Regions from separate parts of the Streptomyces sp. NPDC111656 genome, predicted to be linked through region 1. Evidence: riboswitches for the same ligand, from Rfam matches in the RefSeq annotation. Region 1 holds a riboswitch; each other region holds the start of a gene.
What was found. Region 1 has a riboswitch for S-adenosylmethionine ahead of thrC (threonine synthase). Riboswitches for the same ligand answer to the same signal wherever they lie in the genome.
Positions count from the first base shown of each region.

Region 2: another riboswitch for S-adenosylmethionine. It lies ahead of ACZ7M3_RS32905 (putative leader peptide); the one in region 1 lies ahead of thrC (threonine synthase).
Region 3: another riboswitch for S-adenosylmethionine. It lies ahead of ACZ7M3_RS18440 (aminotransferase class V-fold PLP-dependent enzyme); the one in region 1 lies ahead of thrC (threonine synthase).

Region 1 is NZ_JBVKCA010000010.1:190,308-195,504, reverse strand. It holds gene otsB (trehalose-phosphatase) at 1-33, shown strand, start outside; gene ACZ7M3_RS28475 (alpha,alpha-trehalose-phosphate synthase (UDP-forming)) at 41-1,438, opposite strand; gene ACZ7M3_RS28470 (glucosyl-3-phosphoglycerate synthase) at 1,578-2,522, opposite strand; SAM riboswitch class I at 2,702-2,848, shown strand; gene thrC (threonine synthase) at 2,866-4,194, shown strand; gene ACZ7M3_RS28460 (MoaD/ThiS family protein) at 4,309-4,584, shown strand; gene ACZ7M3_RS28455 (cold-shock protein) at 5,045-5,197, shown strand, end outside.
Region 2 is NZ_JBVKCA010000013.1:155,496-160,692, forward strand. It holds gene ACZ7M3_RS32880 (dioxygenase family protein) at 1-234, shown strand, start outside; gene ACZ7M3_RS32885 (maleylpyruvate isomerase family mycothiol-dependent enzyme) at 290-1,084, shown strand; gene ACZ7M3_RS32890 (MarR family winged helix-turn-helix transcriptional regulator) at 1,109-1,654, opposite strand; gene ACZ7M3_RS32895 (YceI family protein) at 1,811-2,326, shown strand; gene ACZ7M3_RS32900 (glutathione S-transferase C-terminal domain-containing protein) at 2,383-3,072, opposite strand; gene ACZ7M3_RS32905 (putative leader peptide) at 3,225-3,305, opposite strand; SAM riboswitch class IV at 3,336-3,482, opposite strand; gene ACZ7M3_RS32910 (amino acid ABC transporter permease) at 3,952-4,917, shown strand; gene ACZ7M3_RS32915 (amino acid ABC transporter ATP-binding protein) at 4,914-5,197, shown strand, end outside.
Region 3 is NZ_JBVKCA010000005.1:485,448-490,644, forward strand. It holds gene ACZ7M3_RS18420 (NYN domain-containing protein) at 148-1,497, opposite strand; gene ACZ7M3_RS18425 (hypothetical protein) at 1,532-1,771, opposite strand; gene ACZ7M3_RS18430 (rhomboid family intramembrane serine protease) at 1,924-2,655, shown strand; gene ACZ7M3_RS18435 (Lrp/AsnC family transcriptional regulator) at 2,652-2,933, shown strand; gene ACZ7M3_RS18440 (aminotransferase class V-fold PLP-dependent enzyme) at 3,006-4,382, opposite strand; SAM riboswitch class IV at 4,576-4,692, opposite strand; gene trpD (anthranilate phosphoribosyltransferase) at 4,870-5,197, opposite strand, start outside.

The DNA.
Region 1 (5,197 bases):
CTGAAGGCATTGGCGAGTCGCCTGGACCGTTGATCCCTACTCAGCCCTCCAACTCCCGCAGCTGCTCAAGAAACCACTGCGCCGGAGGCAACGCCGTCCCGGCGGCAGCCAACCGCTTCGTGCGTTCCGCCCGTTCCCCCACCGGCATGGTCAGCGCCGCGTCCAGCGCCCGCGCGGTGCCGACCACGTCGTACGGGTTCACCACCACCGCGTCCTCGCCCAGCTCCTCGTACGCCCCCGCCTCCCGGGAGAGCACCAGCACGCACCCCTCGTCGGAGACGACCGGCACCTCCTTGGCGACGAGGTTCATGCCGTCGCGGATGGGGTTGACGAGGGCGACGTCGGCGAGCCGGTACGCGGCCAGGGAGCGGGCGAAGTCGTCCTTGACGTGGAGGACGACAGGGGTCCAGCCCGGCGTCCCGTACCGGTCGTTGATCTCGGTCGCCACGCGCTGCACCTCGGCCGTGTAGTCGCGGTAGACGGCCAGGTCCTGACGCGAGGGGTAGGCGAAGGCCACGTGGACGACGCGCTCGCGCCACTCCGAGTGGTCCGCCAGCAGCTGCCGGTACGCCAGCAGGCCCCGCACGATGTTCTTCGACAGCTCGGTCCGGTCGACCCGCACGATCGTCCTGCGGCCCTCGCCGATCTGCTCGCGCAGCGCGGCCATGCGGTCGGCGACGTCCGCCTCGTGTGAGCGCCTGCGCAGGAAGTCCGCGTCCGCGCCGAGCCCGTGCACGCCGATCCGGGTGTCGCCGAGCCCGCCGACGAGCGCGTCGCAGCAGGCGGTGAACGCGTCCGCCCAGCGCTGAGTCAGGAAGCCGAGCCGGTCCGCGCCGAGCATGCCGCGCAGCACCTGTTCGGCGATGTCGTCGGGCAGCATCCGGAAGTAGTCGACCGGCGCCCAGGGGGTGTGCGAGAAGTGGCCGATCCGCAGGTCGGGGCGGAGCTCGCGGAGCATCCCGGGGACGAGGGTCAGGTGGTAGTCCTGGACGATCACCACCGCGCCCGGCGCCGCCTCCGCGGCCAGCGCTTCGGCGAACGCGCGGTTGTACGCCTCGTACGACGCCCACTGGCGCCGGAACTCCGCGTCGAAGACCGGCTCCAGCGGGGTCTGGTACAGCATGTGGTGGACGAACCACAGCACGGAGTTCGCGATGCCGTTGTACGCGTCCGCGTGCACGTCGGCGTCGATGTCCAGCATCCGTACGCCGTCCTCGGCGACCCCGCGCCGGACCGCCTCGCGGTCGCCGGCGCCGAGCGCCGAGCACACCCACAGGGCGCCCGCGTCCGGCCCGATCGCGGAGAGGCCCGAGACCAGCCCGCCGCCACCGCGCCTGGCGCGCAGCGAGCCGTCCTCCTGGACCTCGTAGGTGACCGGGCCGCGGTTGGAGGCGACGAGGATGTTGTGGGCGCCTTGCGTTGAAGCGGGGGAAGCCATGCCTCGAAACCTAGCCCGGCGTCGAAACGCTCAAACGTTCCCTTCAGCCGTATGCCGTCTGCGGGCCGGTGGGGGCTTGTCGCGCCCACGCGGCGGAGCCGCATATGTGTCACAGCCCCGCGCCCCTGACGGGGTGCTTCTACGCCGCCCTGCGTTTCTGGTACTCGGCGATTTCGACCATCGGGGGACGTTCCTCCGTGTCGACCGAGTAGGTACGCGGCTCGAAACCGTCCCCGCTCCGTTCGAACTGGGTGAGGGCCGGGCGGATCAGGTGGCCGCGGGCCAGCCGGAGCTGGGCCGTGCGGTAGATCGCGGCGGACATCCGGCCCAGCGCCTGCCCGTCCTGGTGGCGGTGCTTGCGCACGCCCACGTCGACCTGGGCGAGCGCGTCCAGGCCCACCAGGTGCAGGGCGTCGACCAGCATGCCCAGCTCGATCCCGTACCCGACGGGGAAGGGGAGCTGTTCGAGCAGCGAGCGGCGGGCCGCGTACTCCCCGCCGAGCGGCTGCACGAAGCCGGCCAGCTGCGGCCAGTGCATGTTGAGGAGGGGGCGGGCCATGAGTTCGGTGACCCGGCCGCCCTGCCCCGCCGCACCGCCGAGCGGACGGTCGTACATCGCCTTGACGAGGTCCACACCGGGCTCGGTGAGCAGCGGCCCCACGATCCCGGAGACGAAGTCCGAGGAGAACTCCTTCAGGTCCGCGTCGATGAAACAGACGATGTCCCCGCTCGTCACGAGGAGGGAACGCCACAGCACCTCGCCCTTGCCGGGCACGGTCGGGATGCGCGGCAGGATCTCGTCCCGGTGCACCACGCGCGCGCCCGCCGCGGCGGCCACCTGCGAGGTGCGGTCGGTCGAGCCCGAGTCGACGACGACGATCTCGTCGACGAGGGGCACCTGCTGCATCAGGTCGTGGCGGATGACGGCGACGATCTCGCCGACCGTCTCCTCCTCGTTCAGCGCAGGCAGGACGACGCTCACCGAGGAGCCCGTGGCCCGTTTGGCGGACATGAGTCTGTGGAGCGGGCGATCGGTCACGGACCAGGAGCGATTGCTCAGCCAGCGCTCAGTTTCCTTCAGCACAGTCTGCGGCTCCTCACTGTCTGATCACCCGGTGTCTCACGGTGTGATCCATCTCGCGGTTCGGACGACTATCTCAACTGTCCTGGCCTTCGGTTACAGTCTTGAACAACGCGGATGACCATCGCATGTCGTAGATCATTTGCGGACCACCGCACCACCCGCACGACACAACCGAATACCGCTCATCCAGAGGGGCAGAGGGATACGGCCCGATGAAGCCCCGGCAACCCTCCAGCTGGTCCTGTCACATTGATGTGGCGAGGCTCCCGGCTAGGGAAGGTGCCAAATCCGTCTCACGGCGAAGTGCGTCGTGAGGAAGATGAGGAGAAAGGGCCTCGCCTCCATGGCTGCGCAGACTGTTGCAAGTTCGACTGTTGCAAGCACCACGAACCCTGTCGCGGGCGACACCACCACCGTAGTCGGTGTGGATCTCGGACCCGCCGCCGCGCTTTCCTGCCGCGAGTGCGGGCACCGCGTGCCGCTCGGCCCGGTCTTCGCCTGCGAGGAGTGTTTCGGCCCGCTGGAGATCGCGTACGACTTCTCGGCCTACGAAACCGAAGAGCTCCGGGCGCGCATCGAAGCGGGCCCCGCGAACATCTGGCGTTATGCGCCGCTGCTGCCCGTCCCGGCCGACGTCGCCGACAAGCCGAACATCAACCCCGGCTGGACCAAGCTCGTCAAGGCCGACAACCTCGCCCGCGCGCTGGGCGTCGAGGCCGGCAAGCTCTTCGTCAAGGACGACTCCGGCAACCCGACGCACTCCTTCAAGGACCGCGTCGTCGCCCAGGCCATCGAAGCGGCCCGCGCCTTCAACTTCACCACCCTCTCCTGCTCCTCCACCGGCAACCTCGCCGGCGCCGTCGGCGCCGCCGCCGCCCGGGCCGGTTTCCGCTCCTGCGTGTTCATCCCGCACGACCTGGAGCAGGGCAAGGTCGTCATGGCCGCGATCTACGGCGGTGAGCTCGTCGGCATCGAGGGCAACTACGACGACGTGAACCGCTTCTGCTCCGAGCTGATCGGCGACCCGGCCGGCGAGGGCTGGGGCTTCGTCAACGTCAACCTGCGGCCGTACTACGCGGAGGGCTCCAAGACCCTGGCGTACGAGATCTGCGAGCAGCTGGGGTGGAAGCTCCCCGACCAGCTGGTGATCCCCATCGCCTCCGGCTCCCAGCTCACGAAGATCGACAAGGGTCTTCAGGAGCTGATCAAGCTCGGACTGGTCGAGGACAAGCCGTACAAGATCTTCGGTGCCCAGGCCGAGGGGTGCTCGCCGGTGTCCGTCGCCTACAAGGCGGGCCACGACGTCGTACGGCCCCAGAAGCCGAACACCATCGCCAAGTCGCTCGCCATCGGCAACCCGGCCGACGGGCCGTACGTGCTGGACATCGCGCGGCGTACGGGTGGGGCCGTGGAGGACGTGAACGACGATCAGGTCGTCGACGCGATCAAGTTGCTCGCGCGTACGGAGGGGATCTTCGCGGAGACGGCGGGTGGGGTGACCGTGGGTGTCACCAAGAAGCTGATCGAGAACGGGCTCCTCGACCCGAGTCTGACCACCGTCGTCCTGAACACCGGTGATGGTCTGAAGACGCTGGACGCGGTGGCGGGTACCGGGCTCACCGCGACGATCCGCCCCAGCCTTGAGTCCTTCAGGGAAGCTGGGCTCGCGTAAGCGTCGTTGTTCGTCTGCGGGCCGGTGGGCGCTGGTCGCGCCCACGCGGCGGAGCCGCATATTTAGCAACACCCCGCGCCCCTAAAAGCCCTTACCTGACCGGAGGTCACAAGAATGAGCGTTTCCGTCCGCATCCCCACCATCCTGCGCACCTACACCGGTGGTCAGGCCGAGGTGACGGCCGAGGGTGGGACCCTCGGTGAGGTCATCGCGGATCTGGAGAAGAACCACACGGGTATCGCCGCGCGCGTCCTGGACGACCAGGGCAAGCTGCGCCGGTTCGTCAACGTCTACGTGAACGACGACGACGTCCGCTTCGAGCAGGGTCTGGAGACGGCGACGCCGGACGGCGTGGGCGTCTCGATCATCCCCGCCGTCGCCGGTGGCTGACCTCCTCGCGTGCCGTTACCCAGGGTGAGATAGTTACCCTTGGTAATGCCAATTACCGAGAGTTCATCGAATTGCCCCCTCCGTGAGAGAAGCGGAGGGGGCAATTCTGTATGGTTGAGCGGGGTACAGTTGGGGAACCGGCTCCACTTTGCATGCCGGGCGCATATGAGTTCGCGCCCGAAGTCCGACAAGAAGTAGCCAAAGTGTCCCGCGCTTTTGAGCCTTATACGGCTTTTATGGGGCCCGACTTGCCCTGAATCTTCGCAAATTCTCCCTATATTCCCGATCAGCCGTGCCCGGAATTCTCGTCCGATTGACCTGTTGCAGACGGCAGTTGGACAGATACATTCAGCCGCGGTCGACGCGTTCCGGCGCACACCCCCAACCGTTGGGGGGTGAGGTCTGACCCGGGTCCGCGAAGTGCGGTCCTGTGCAAGGGCCAGTAATAGGGGAGTTAGGCATGGCTCAGGGCACCGTCAAGTGGTTCAACGCGGAGAAGGGGTACGGCTTCATCGCGGTCGACGGTGGTGCGGATGTATTCGTCCACTACAGCGCGATTCAGATGGACGGCTACCGCACCCTGGAAGAGGGTCAGCGGGTCGATTTCGAGATC
Region 2 (5,197 bases), on a different contig from region 1:
TCCTCGGACTTCGACACCTGGGTCGCCGACGCGCTCGCCCGCGGCGACATCGACGCACTCGCGGCCTTCCGGACCAGGGCGCCCGGAATGCCGTACGCCCATCCGACGGTTGACCACTACATCCCGCTGTTCGTCACGCTGGGCGCCGCCCCGAGTGCCGACCGGGCGGTGCGCACCACCGTCGAGGGTTTCATGATGGGCTTCTCCAAGCGGTCCTTCCAGACCGCGGTGTGAACCCTTGAACCCTCCGTACCGACACACACCGCTTCCACGTCAACGGAGTTGAGACATGAACGACCGTGCCGACCAGACCATCGACGCCCTGCGCGGCGGACACGACTACCTGACCGCCGTGGTGCACGGGCTCGCCACCGCCGACCTCACCCGGCCGTCCGGGGCGTCGGAGTGGGACGTGTCCCAGGTCCTCAGCCACCTGGGCAGCGGCGCGGAGATCGGCCTCGCCTCCCTGGAGGGCGCGCTGCACGGCACCGGGCCCAGGGACGGCGACTTCAACAAGTCGGTGTGGGCGCGCTGGGACGCGATGTCCCCGGTCGAGCGCGCCGAGAACTTCGTGACCGTCAACGAGGCGCTGGTGCGCGCATACGAGGCTCTCGATCCGCGGGCCCGTGCCGAACTCCGGGTCGACCTCGGCTTCCTGCCCGCGCCCGTGGACGTCGCGACGGTGGCGGGTCTGCGGCTCGGCGAGTTCACCCACCACACCTGGGACGTGGAGGTGGCCTTCGACCGTACGGCGGTTCTGGCGCCCGCCGCGGTCGAGCCGCTCCTCGACCAGGCCGGACTGCTCATCGGCTTCCTCGGCAAGGTCGAGGCCCTCGGTGGGCGGCAGGTTCGCCTCGCGGTCCACACCACCGCTCCCCGGCACGCGTTCGGGCTCGACCTGGTCGACGCGGTCGCGCTCACCGACGAGCCGGCCGAGCCCGACGCCGTCCTGAGCGCACCGGCCGAGTGGTGGCTGCGGCTCGTCACCGGCCGCCATGCCGCCACCCACACCCCGGCCGAGGTGACCCTCAAGGGCGACGCCCTCACCCTGGACGACCTGCGACGCGTCTTCCCCGGGTTCTGATCCGCCGGTCCATCCCCTGAGGGGCTACTTCACCGGCCCCTCGGGGGCCGCATCGCCACCCTCGACCTGCCCGGAGCCGGCACCGGGATGCGGCGAGGGTGGCAGCAAGTCGTGCAGGGCCTCGTAGCGCTGCGCGCAGGCCGTCTGTGCGATGGCCTGCGAGACGGCGTCGGCCAGCGGGCCCGTGGACTCGCGCAGCAGTCGACGCGCCTTGTCCGTGAGGACCACCTCGATACCGCGTCGGTCACCGCACGCCGAGCGCCGTGTGATCAGTCCCGCGTGCTGCAGACACGCCACCTGATAGGTCAGCCGCGTCTTGGGGCGGCCCAGCAGTTCCGCGATCTGGGTCATCCGCAGGCTGGATCCGGGCTGGTCGGCCAGCAGACACAGCACCAGGAACTCGTCGTGCGAGACGTCGAGGGTTTCCTTGACGCGGGCGCGCAGTTGCTGCTCGATCGCCCCGGCCGCCGCCAGAAGACGCATCCAGGCCCGCAGTGGGGCGGGCAGCAGCTCACCGTCGCCCGACGGCTCGCGTTCGGGCAGGTCAGCGGGGGCGGAAGGGTCGGCCATAGTGTCACAGTCTACCGGTTGTCCAAATTTGAAGAACCGGCTAGCGTGGAGTCATCCAAATTTGGATGACCGCGTTGTCCCCACAGTCCCCGTGTGCCGCGCGCCCCGTGCGTCGCGCACCCCTGTGCACTGCCCGTAACCGTCTGGAGAACTCTCATGACCGTCGCCGTCGAAACCGGCCTGTGGCAGCTCGACCCCGCCCGTACCACCGTCGCCATCAAGCACAAGACGATGTGGGGCATGGTCACCGTGAAGGGCACCTTCACCGGAGTCGCCGGAGAGGGCGAGGTCCAGCCCGACGGGACCGCCCGCGGCACCATCACCCTGGATGTCGCGTCCCTGGACACGAAGAACGCCAAGCGGGACAAGCACCTCCGCTCCGCCGACCTCTTCGACGCCGACCGCCACCCCACGATCACCTTCGCCGTCCGCGACGCCGTCCTCGGTCAGGACGACACCGTGGAGATCAACGGGCAGCTGACCGTGCGCGGCATCAGCCGGCCGCAGCCCGTCACCGGCCGGGTGACCGGGGCGAGCGCCGACACGGTCACGCTCACCGCGGAGTTCACCGTGGACCGCGACCAGTTCGACATGGGCTGGAACCAGATGGGCATGATCCGCGGCCTGACGACCGTCACCGGCACGCTCGTCTTCACCCGCGCCAACGGCTGAGTCGACGCGGCGCCGGGGCCCGGGCCCTACGGCCCTACCGGCCCCGGCGTACGCGCTCAGCGCACCTTGCCGTGGAAGGCCGGGTGGGCGTCGAGCCGACGTACGTAGTCGCGGAGTCGACCGTAGGGGGAGAGGGACTCCGTCGGGCCGAGTTGGGTCAGAGCCACCCAGAGGTCGACGTCCGCGGCCGTCAGCTCGTCGCCCAACGCGTAGACGCGCGAGGCGAGTTGCCGGTCCAGCGACTGGAGTGCCGTCGTGCGCGCAAGCGGCGGCGCGGCGGGGGTGACGTCCCGGTCGAGGAGTTCGCGCAAGGCGTCGATGTCCGCGGCGAGGGCCGGTGGGTTCAGCCGGGGGAGGCGGGCGTCGCTCCGGCAGACCGGCAGCCCGGCGAGGTCACGCAGGATGTCCGGCGTGTGGTTGCTCACGATCCGTCCGCTCCAACGGTCGCACAGCGCGGGCGCGGTGAGCGGGCCGTCGTAGTGGTGCCAGGTGGCCTCGTACGCGCGGCGCAGTGCGGCGAACGCGTCGGGTGTCTCGGCGGGAAGCGTCAGCAGCGTGGTGGCGACCGAGTCGTGGAGACCGAGCAGCTCCAGGGTGACCGAGATGCGCAGCGAGCGCGGACAGCCCTCGGCGAGGTACAGCTGATAGCGGTGCGGCGCCGGGTAGAAACCGCCGGCCAGGCCGACGCCGATGCGGCTGCGGATGCGGTGGGGGCGAGGGGCGGCGAGCGAGACTGTCTTGGGCATGACTCTCCAGGCAACGTCGAAGCCCCCGCGGCCCGTTGGACGGCGGTGGCGGAACGGAGTGACTGCGCTGACGTACGGGCCGGTCCGGATCGTGGGACGTGCCTGACCGGACGGACCGCGTGGACCAGTACGCGCTGGACGGACCGCCTGGACTAGTACGCGCTGGAGACCCGCTGCAGATCGATGTGCAGGCGCCTGGTCAGACCGCTCGTGCTCCTCCTGGCCATTCCCATCGCTCCCGTGTCCGGGGCTCGCGAGAGGCGAGACCACGCTTGCCCCACCGCACCGGCGGGACCCGGTCGTCACCCGGGGCACCCCGTCGCGGTGGAAGGGTTGCCTGTCAGCGGGCCGGGGCCGATAACCGCGTCGAACGGGAGAAACCCGCACGACGGGCGCTGACAATCGTGACCGTCCCAGCCAGTCTCGGTGCGGTCCGCGGAGCAGTCAAGAAGGCATATGCGCGGTCTCACCACGTGGTCGTTCCGGCCGGGGCGCGTTGACATTCGTTTGGGGCCATGCCTAACTTACGCCGCATCGGACCGGATCGATTCCGGTGCGTTCGAGGCCCAGCGGGGCGGAATGGTGACGGTGAACGCGATGTACGCAGCTGACGGGACGACCGCTTCGCGGCGCCACGGCTGCCCCGCCGCCGCACTGTGTCGTAGCTCCCGCGGCGCCCGCTGTCTCTGTCAGGGCTGACCGCTTCCGCCTTCCGCGGCGTTGAACGTCCGCACGGCTCGACCTCCCTCGCCCGCCGCCCTGTCGGCGCGCAGTCGGTGAGCCTCTCCTCCCTCCATACCCCCTGACATCCGTCTGTCCCCGCGCGCACCGCCGTCGTACGGGCCGGCGGCGGTGTGTCCGCATTCGTTGGAGCCCTTTATGAGTGAATCCCTGGGCTCCGCCGTGCCGTTGAGCACGTCGGAGCCCCGCCCGGCAGCGGCACAGCGCGTGCTGCCCCTGCGCCACCCCGGCCGCTGGATCGCCTCGGCGATCGTGCTCGTCGTGGTCACCCAGATCGTCCACGGGCTGGCGACCAACCCCTTCTTCCAATGGGACCGGTTCCAGTACTGGTTCCTGCGTCCCACGATCCTCGACGGCCTGCTCATCACCCTCGAAGTGACGCTCTACAGCGCCGTGTTGGGCCTGCTCGTCGGCATCCTGCTCGCCCTGGCCCGACTCTCCGAAAGCCCCGTGCTGCGCGCGGTGAGCTGGGTCTACATCTGGCTGTTCCGCTCGGTGCCCCTCATTGTCGTCCTGCTCTTCCTCTACAACTTCAGCGCGCTCTACAAGACGCTGAGCCTCGGCGTCCCCTTCGGCCCCGCCTTCTTCACCTTCGACGAGTCCCGGCTCGCCACCGACATGGTCGTCGCGGTCGTCGGACTGAGCCTCAACGAGGCGGCGTACGCGGCGGAAGTGGTCCGCGGCGGCATCCTCTCCGTCGACCAGGGCCAGCACGAGGCGGCCTCCGCGCTCGGTCTGCCCAAGGGGTACCAGTTCACGAGGATCGTGTTCCCGCAGGCGCTGCGCTCCATCACCCCGAACTACGTCAACCAGCTGATCGGCCTGATCAAGGGCACCTCGCTGGTCTTCTACGTCTCGCTGCTCGACCTCTTCGGCTCGGTGCAGAGCATGGGCTCCACCTACCCCGGCGACATTGTGCCGCTGCTGCTGGTCGCCACCGCCTGGTACCTGATCCTCACGAGCGTCGTGTCCGTCGCCCAGTTCTACGTCGAGCGGTACTACTCGCGGGGCGCGCTGCGCTCCCTCCCGCCGACCCCGTTGCAGAAGGTCCGCACCGGTCTGCGTGACCTGCGGGCCCGGGTCCGCAAGGAGGCGGCGATATGACCGGCGAGACGCTCGAGATCCGACCGGCCGCCGTCGAGGTGCGCGATGTGCACAAGTGGTACGGCGCCCAACGCGTGCTGAACGGAGTGGAGTTGACGGTGCGGCCCGGAGAGGTCACCGTGATCCTCGGCCCGTCCGGCTCCGGCAAGTCCACCCTCCTCAGGGTGATCAACCACCTGGAGAAGCCCGAGATCGGCCATGTCAGCCTGAACGGCGAGCTCATCGGCGTACGCCGGCACGGCAAGCGCAGCGCGATGGGGGTCCCCCCGGCCGAAGGCTG
Region 3 (5,197 bases), on a different contig from region 1:
CATTCTTTACACTCAACTCACCTGCAGTGATGTGGGGCTGACGCTACGTTGCGTGAAAGTTTCGCCAATTCGGGCACAACGCCCGGATGTTATGGATGGGACGTACGAGCCCTTTGGGGCGTACGACGCAGATCGCCGACGACTGTTTCAGCCGCGCGAAAAGCGCTTGAGAAGCACCACGGAGGCCACCGGGCGAGCGCCGGCCTTGGCGATCCCGTCGGCCACCTCACGGTCGGTGGAGACCACGATGACGGGCCGCCCGGGCGGCTCGGCGCGCACCAGCTGGCGGATCAACTCGTCCGCCGTGACCCCCGCCTTGGAGAACAGCACCCGCACCCCGCGCGGCGGCGCGAGCAGCACGGGCGCCGCCAGCTCGGCCCCGTCGAAGACACAGGTCACCTCGGCCCCGGTCTGCGCGGCGAGCTGCGAGAGCTGCCCCAGCAGCCTGAGCCGCTGCTTCTCCAGCGGCATCTGCGGATAGCCGGTCTTGGTGACGTTGTAGCCGTCGACGACCAGATGCGCCTGCGGCAGCGCGAGCAGCTGGTCGAGGATCGCGGGATCATTTTCGGACAGCGCACGGGCCGCGATGTCCTTGGGCGTCATGCGCCCCGGTTCGACCGCGTCCACGGTCTCCGCCGGCCGTACGGACACGGGCGGCAGCGCGAGCTCCCGGCGCAGCCCCTGGGCCGCCTCCAGCACGGTGTCGAGCAACAGGCGTACGCGCATGTCCTCGACGCTGCGTCCCTCGCGCGCCGCCTTGCGGGTGGCCTCCAGGGCCGCCTCGGCCTCCGAGAGCCGCGCCTTGAGCCGCCGGGTCTCGCTCTCGGCGGCGGACACCTGGGCCTGCCCGTCCGCCCGCGCGGCGTCCATCTCACCCTGCAGCTTGCGCAGCGCGGCCTCGCCCCGCTTGACGTCGCTGAGGGCGCCGCGCAACTTGCGGTGAAGCGATTCCGCTTCCCTCTTCGCGGACTCCAACTCCGTGCGCAACCGCTCGGTTTCGGCCTTGGTCTGACCACGTGCCTGCGCGAGCTCCTCGCGCAGCCGCTCCAGCTCCGCCCGGCTCTCCTCGTCCGCGCGCTCGGCGTCCGCCCGCAGGGCCTCCTCACCCGCGGCCGTCACCAGCTTCACCCAGCCCGTGGGGCGCAGCACATAGGCCGCGGCCGCCACGTCCAGCGGATCCGCGGCCGGCGGCGGCGCGCCCGAGTCGAGGGCACCGACGAGCTCGGGCTGCGCCTCTCTGAGCTTTTCGGCGATACGCTGCCGGAACAGCGGATCGGTCTCCAGCGCGGCGGCCATGGCGTTGCCGGCGAACTTCGCGCGCCGATTGGGTGTGAACCGCGCATACTGCCGCAATTGGGCGGGCAGTTCGGCGACGGTCAACCCGCCGAAGCCGTCCGACACGATCTGTACGACCCGTCGGCGCACCCCGTCGGGCAGCGGACGGTCGAGCACCTCAGCGGCGCCGTCGTCCGGCTCCCCGCCTGTGGTCTCCACCATCCGTCACCCCAATGTCTGTGCGGGGCCCGCTCCCTCAGGAGCCGGCACCCGGCCTGTCCACCAGTTCCACCTGGTCCACCGCGTTGCACCACCGGCAGCGCACCGACTCGATGGTCTCACTGACCACCTTGCGCTCCTCGACGTTCGGCTCACCGGCCAGGTCGAGGTGCACATACTCGACGACCTTGGACGAGCGGGTCACGTCGAATCGCGTGAGGTTGCCGCAGAGTGTGCAGCGCCAGCGAGTCTCGGCGGTCGGGAGGGGAACCGTCATGTGGCAGTCGCTTTCCTTCTAGTGTCCGTCCGGCACCGGTCTCCGGCGCGTGTGGCTCGTTACCCTACGGCCTGGCGGGTACTCGACGCTCGGCCGTCCATGGCGGCGAGGCACTCTGTGCGCATCGGTCCGGTTACGTCATGCTCTGTTCCATGATCAGCACCTGGGGTACGGCGGTCGGCAGGACGATGCGCGGTCAGTCCGCGCCGGTGACGTACGGGCTGATCTTCCTGTGCTGCCTGATCTTCCTGATCGGTCCCGCCTCGGGACTCAATCCGTCGTTCGGCACCGGGGACGCGCTGGTGGTCGCCCAGCGGGCCTACTTCCGGCGCTGGGGCGTGATCCCCGCCGAGCTCTTCGACGGGACCCCGGGCGCCTGGCTCACCCCGGCCACGGCCCTGTTCATCCACGGCAGCTGGCTCCACCTCCTGGGCAACATGCTCTTCTTCTACGTCTTCGGAGCGATGACCGAGGAACGCATGGGCCACGTCCAGTTCGCTGTCTTCTACGTGGTCTGCGGCTACCTCGCTCTGCTGGGTTACGCGATCGCCAACTCCGGCTCCGAGCAGACCCTGGTCGGCGCCTCGGGGGCGATCTCCGCGGTCCTCGGAGCGTTCCTGTACCTGTTCCCCAGGGCCCGGGTGACCAGTCTCTTCCCGTTCCTCTTCTTCCTGCCGCTGCGCTTCCCCGCCTGGGTCGTGCTGCCCTTCTGGGTGACCCTGCAATGGCTGGCGGCGGGCCGCAGCCCCTCGGGCCCCGGGGTCGCCTATCTGGCCCACCTGGTGGGCTTCTCGCTGGGGTTCGTCTACGCGTGGGTGCGGTTCGGGCGGCCGACTAGAGTGAAAACCCCAGCAGCAGCCCCCGAGGGAGAAAACCAGCCGTGATCACCGCGATCGTGCTCATCAAGACCAGCGTGGACCGGATCCCCGAGATCGCCGAGTCGATCGCCGCGCTGGACAGTGTCAGCGAGGTCTTCTCCGTCACCGGTACGTACGACCTGATCGCCATGGTCCGGGTGAAGGCCCACGACGACCTGGCGGACGTCATCCCCGGCAAGATCAGCAAGATCCCCGGCGTCGAGGGGACGGACACCCACGTCGCGTTCCGCACGTACTCCCAGCACGACCTGGAGGCGGCGTTCGCCATCGGCCTCGACAGCTAGGCACAGCCGCGCGGACCCTTTGGGGATGTGGGGGCGGAGCCCCCACGCGCCCCCACGCACCCCGAGCCGATCTCAGACCGCCGGAACGCAGCGGCCGTCCTCCGTGCGGTAGTTCCACTTCGCCCCGTCCCGCACCAGTTCCTTGACCGCGCGCACGAACCGCTCCACATGCTCGTCGGGCGTACCGGCCCCGAAGCTGACGCGGATCGCGTTGAGGGACTTCTCCCCGGGCGCGGCCTCGGGCGCCCCGCACTCCCCCTGCGTCTGCGGATCGCTGCCGAGCAGCGTCCGCAGCAACGGGTGGGCACAGAAGAGACCGTCCCGCACCCCGATCCCGTACTCGGCGGACAGCGCGGCCGCGAAGTGCGAGCTGTTCCAGCCCTCGACGACGAACGAGATGACGCCGACGCGCGGGGCGTCGTCGCCGAAGAGCGACAGGACGCGGACCTCGGGCACCTCGGCCAGACCGGCGCGGACGGCCCCGATCAGCTGCTCCTCGCGGGCGACGAGCGTGTCGAAACCGGCCTCGGTCAGCGCCTTGCAGGCGGAGGCGATGGAGTAGGCGCCGATCACGTTCGGCGAACCGGCCTCGTGCCGGGCCGCACTCCCGTGCCACTCCACGTCCACACCGCCGTCCACCCGCCGCGTGACCTTGCGGCTGGCGCCGCCGCCCGCGAGATACGGCTCGGCCTCGCGCAGCCAGTCGGCGCGGCCCGCGAGCACTCCGGAGCCGAACGGCGCGTACAGCTTGTGCCCGGAGAAGGCGACCCAGTCGACGTCGAGGTCCCGCACCGACACCGGGTGGTGCGGGGCGAGCTGGGCGGCGTCCAGGACGATCCGGGCACCGTGCGCGTGGGCGGCGGCGGCCAGCTCGCGCACCGGCCACAGCTCGCCGGTGACGTTCGAGGCGCCGGTGACGCAGACCAGAGCCGGGCCGTGGCCCCCTTCGGTGGACGCCGTGCGGGCGGCGAGGGCCCGCTCCAGGGCCGTGACGGCCTCCTGCGGGGTGCGGGGCGCGTTGAGGTAGGTGACGTGGGCGTCCTTCCACGGCAGCAGCGAGGCGTGGTGTTCCGTCTCGAAGACGAACACCTGGCAGTCGGCCGGAAGCGTGGCGGCGAGCAGGTTGAGGGAGTCGGTGGTGGAGCGGGTGAAGACGACCTGGTCGTCGCCCCGGCAGTCGAGGAACTCCGCGACGGTCCTGCGGGCGTTCTCGAAGAGGTCGGTGGACAGCTGGGAGAGGTACCCGGCGCCGCGGTGCACGCTGCCGTAGTACGGGGCGTACGCGGCGACGTCGTCCCACACCCGCTGGAGGGCGGGGGCGCTGGCGGCGTAGTCGAGCGCGGCGTAGGTGACCTCACCGCCGGTCACGAGCGGGACGGTGACGTCTCGGCCCAGAACGGGCAAAGGGGCACAAAGGGTCTGGTCGGCGGCAGCGGTGGAGACAGACATGGCGAGCTCCTGTGAGAGGCAGGCGGAATCGCTGCGCGGGCCGGGTGCACGGGGGTATCGCTGTGCACCCGCGCGGCTCGGCGCAGGGAGAAAAGGCAAAAGGGGTGTGCGGAGGCGGGGCTCTACGCCCTATCGCATTCGCTTGCTCACAGAAGGCTCCCTCGAACGACCAGGACCCCTGGGATTCTCGAGGGGTCCGCGCTTGCCGTAGACCTCGCTGCCTACGGCCTGGTCTTCACCCGGGGCACCCCGCCACGGACGGAGGGTTGCCGGACAGCCGGCCGGGGCCTGATGGCTGTCGCTCATGACCTGATACGGCATCCTGCCACAAGATCTTCCCCCCGCAACCCCGCTGTCCGCATACCGGGACGTCGAGCGGGAGCGGCACCCGGACCCCCAAAAAAGATCGCGCAGTTCCCCGCGCCCCTTTTGGGGGCGCGGGGAACCGCGCGGGCAACCCCCACCGGCCCGCGGACGAACAACCCGACTACGACTGGCTCGCAGCCACCCAGCGTTCCAGCGTCCGCTTCGCCGCCCCCGAGTCGATCGCCTGCGCCGCCTTCGCCATCCCGGCGCGGAGCTGGTCCGCGAGCGGCGCGTCGGTCGGGGACAGGGCGACGAGGGCCGCCGCGGAGTTCAGCAGCACAGCGTCCCGTACGGGCCCCGTCTCGCCGCCCAGCAGGCGACGGGCGACGTCCGCGTTGTAGGACGCGTCGGCGCCGCGCAGGGCCTCCACGGGGACGAGTTCGAGGCCGACGTCACGTGGGTCGAAGCGCTCCTCGGTGACCTTGCCGTCGCGGACGACCCAGACCCGG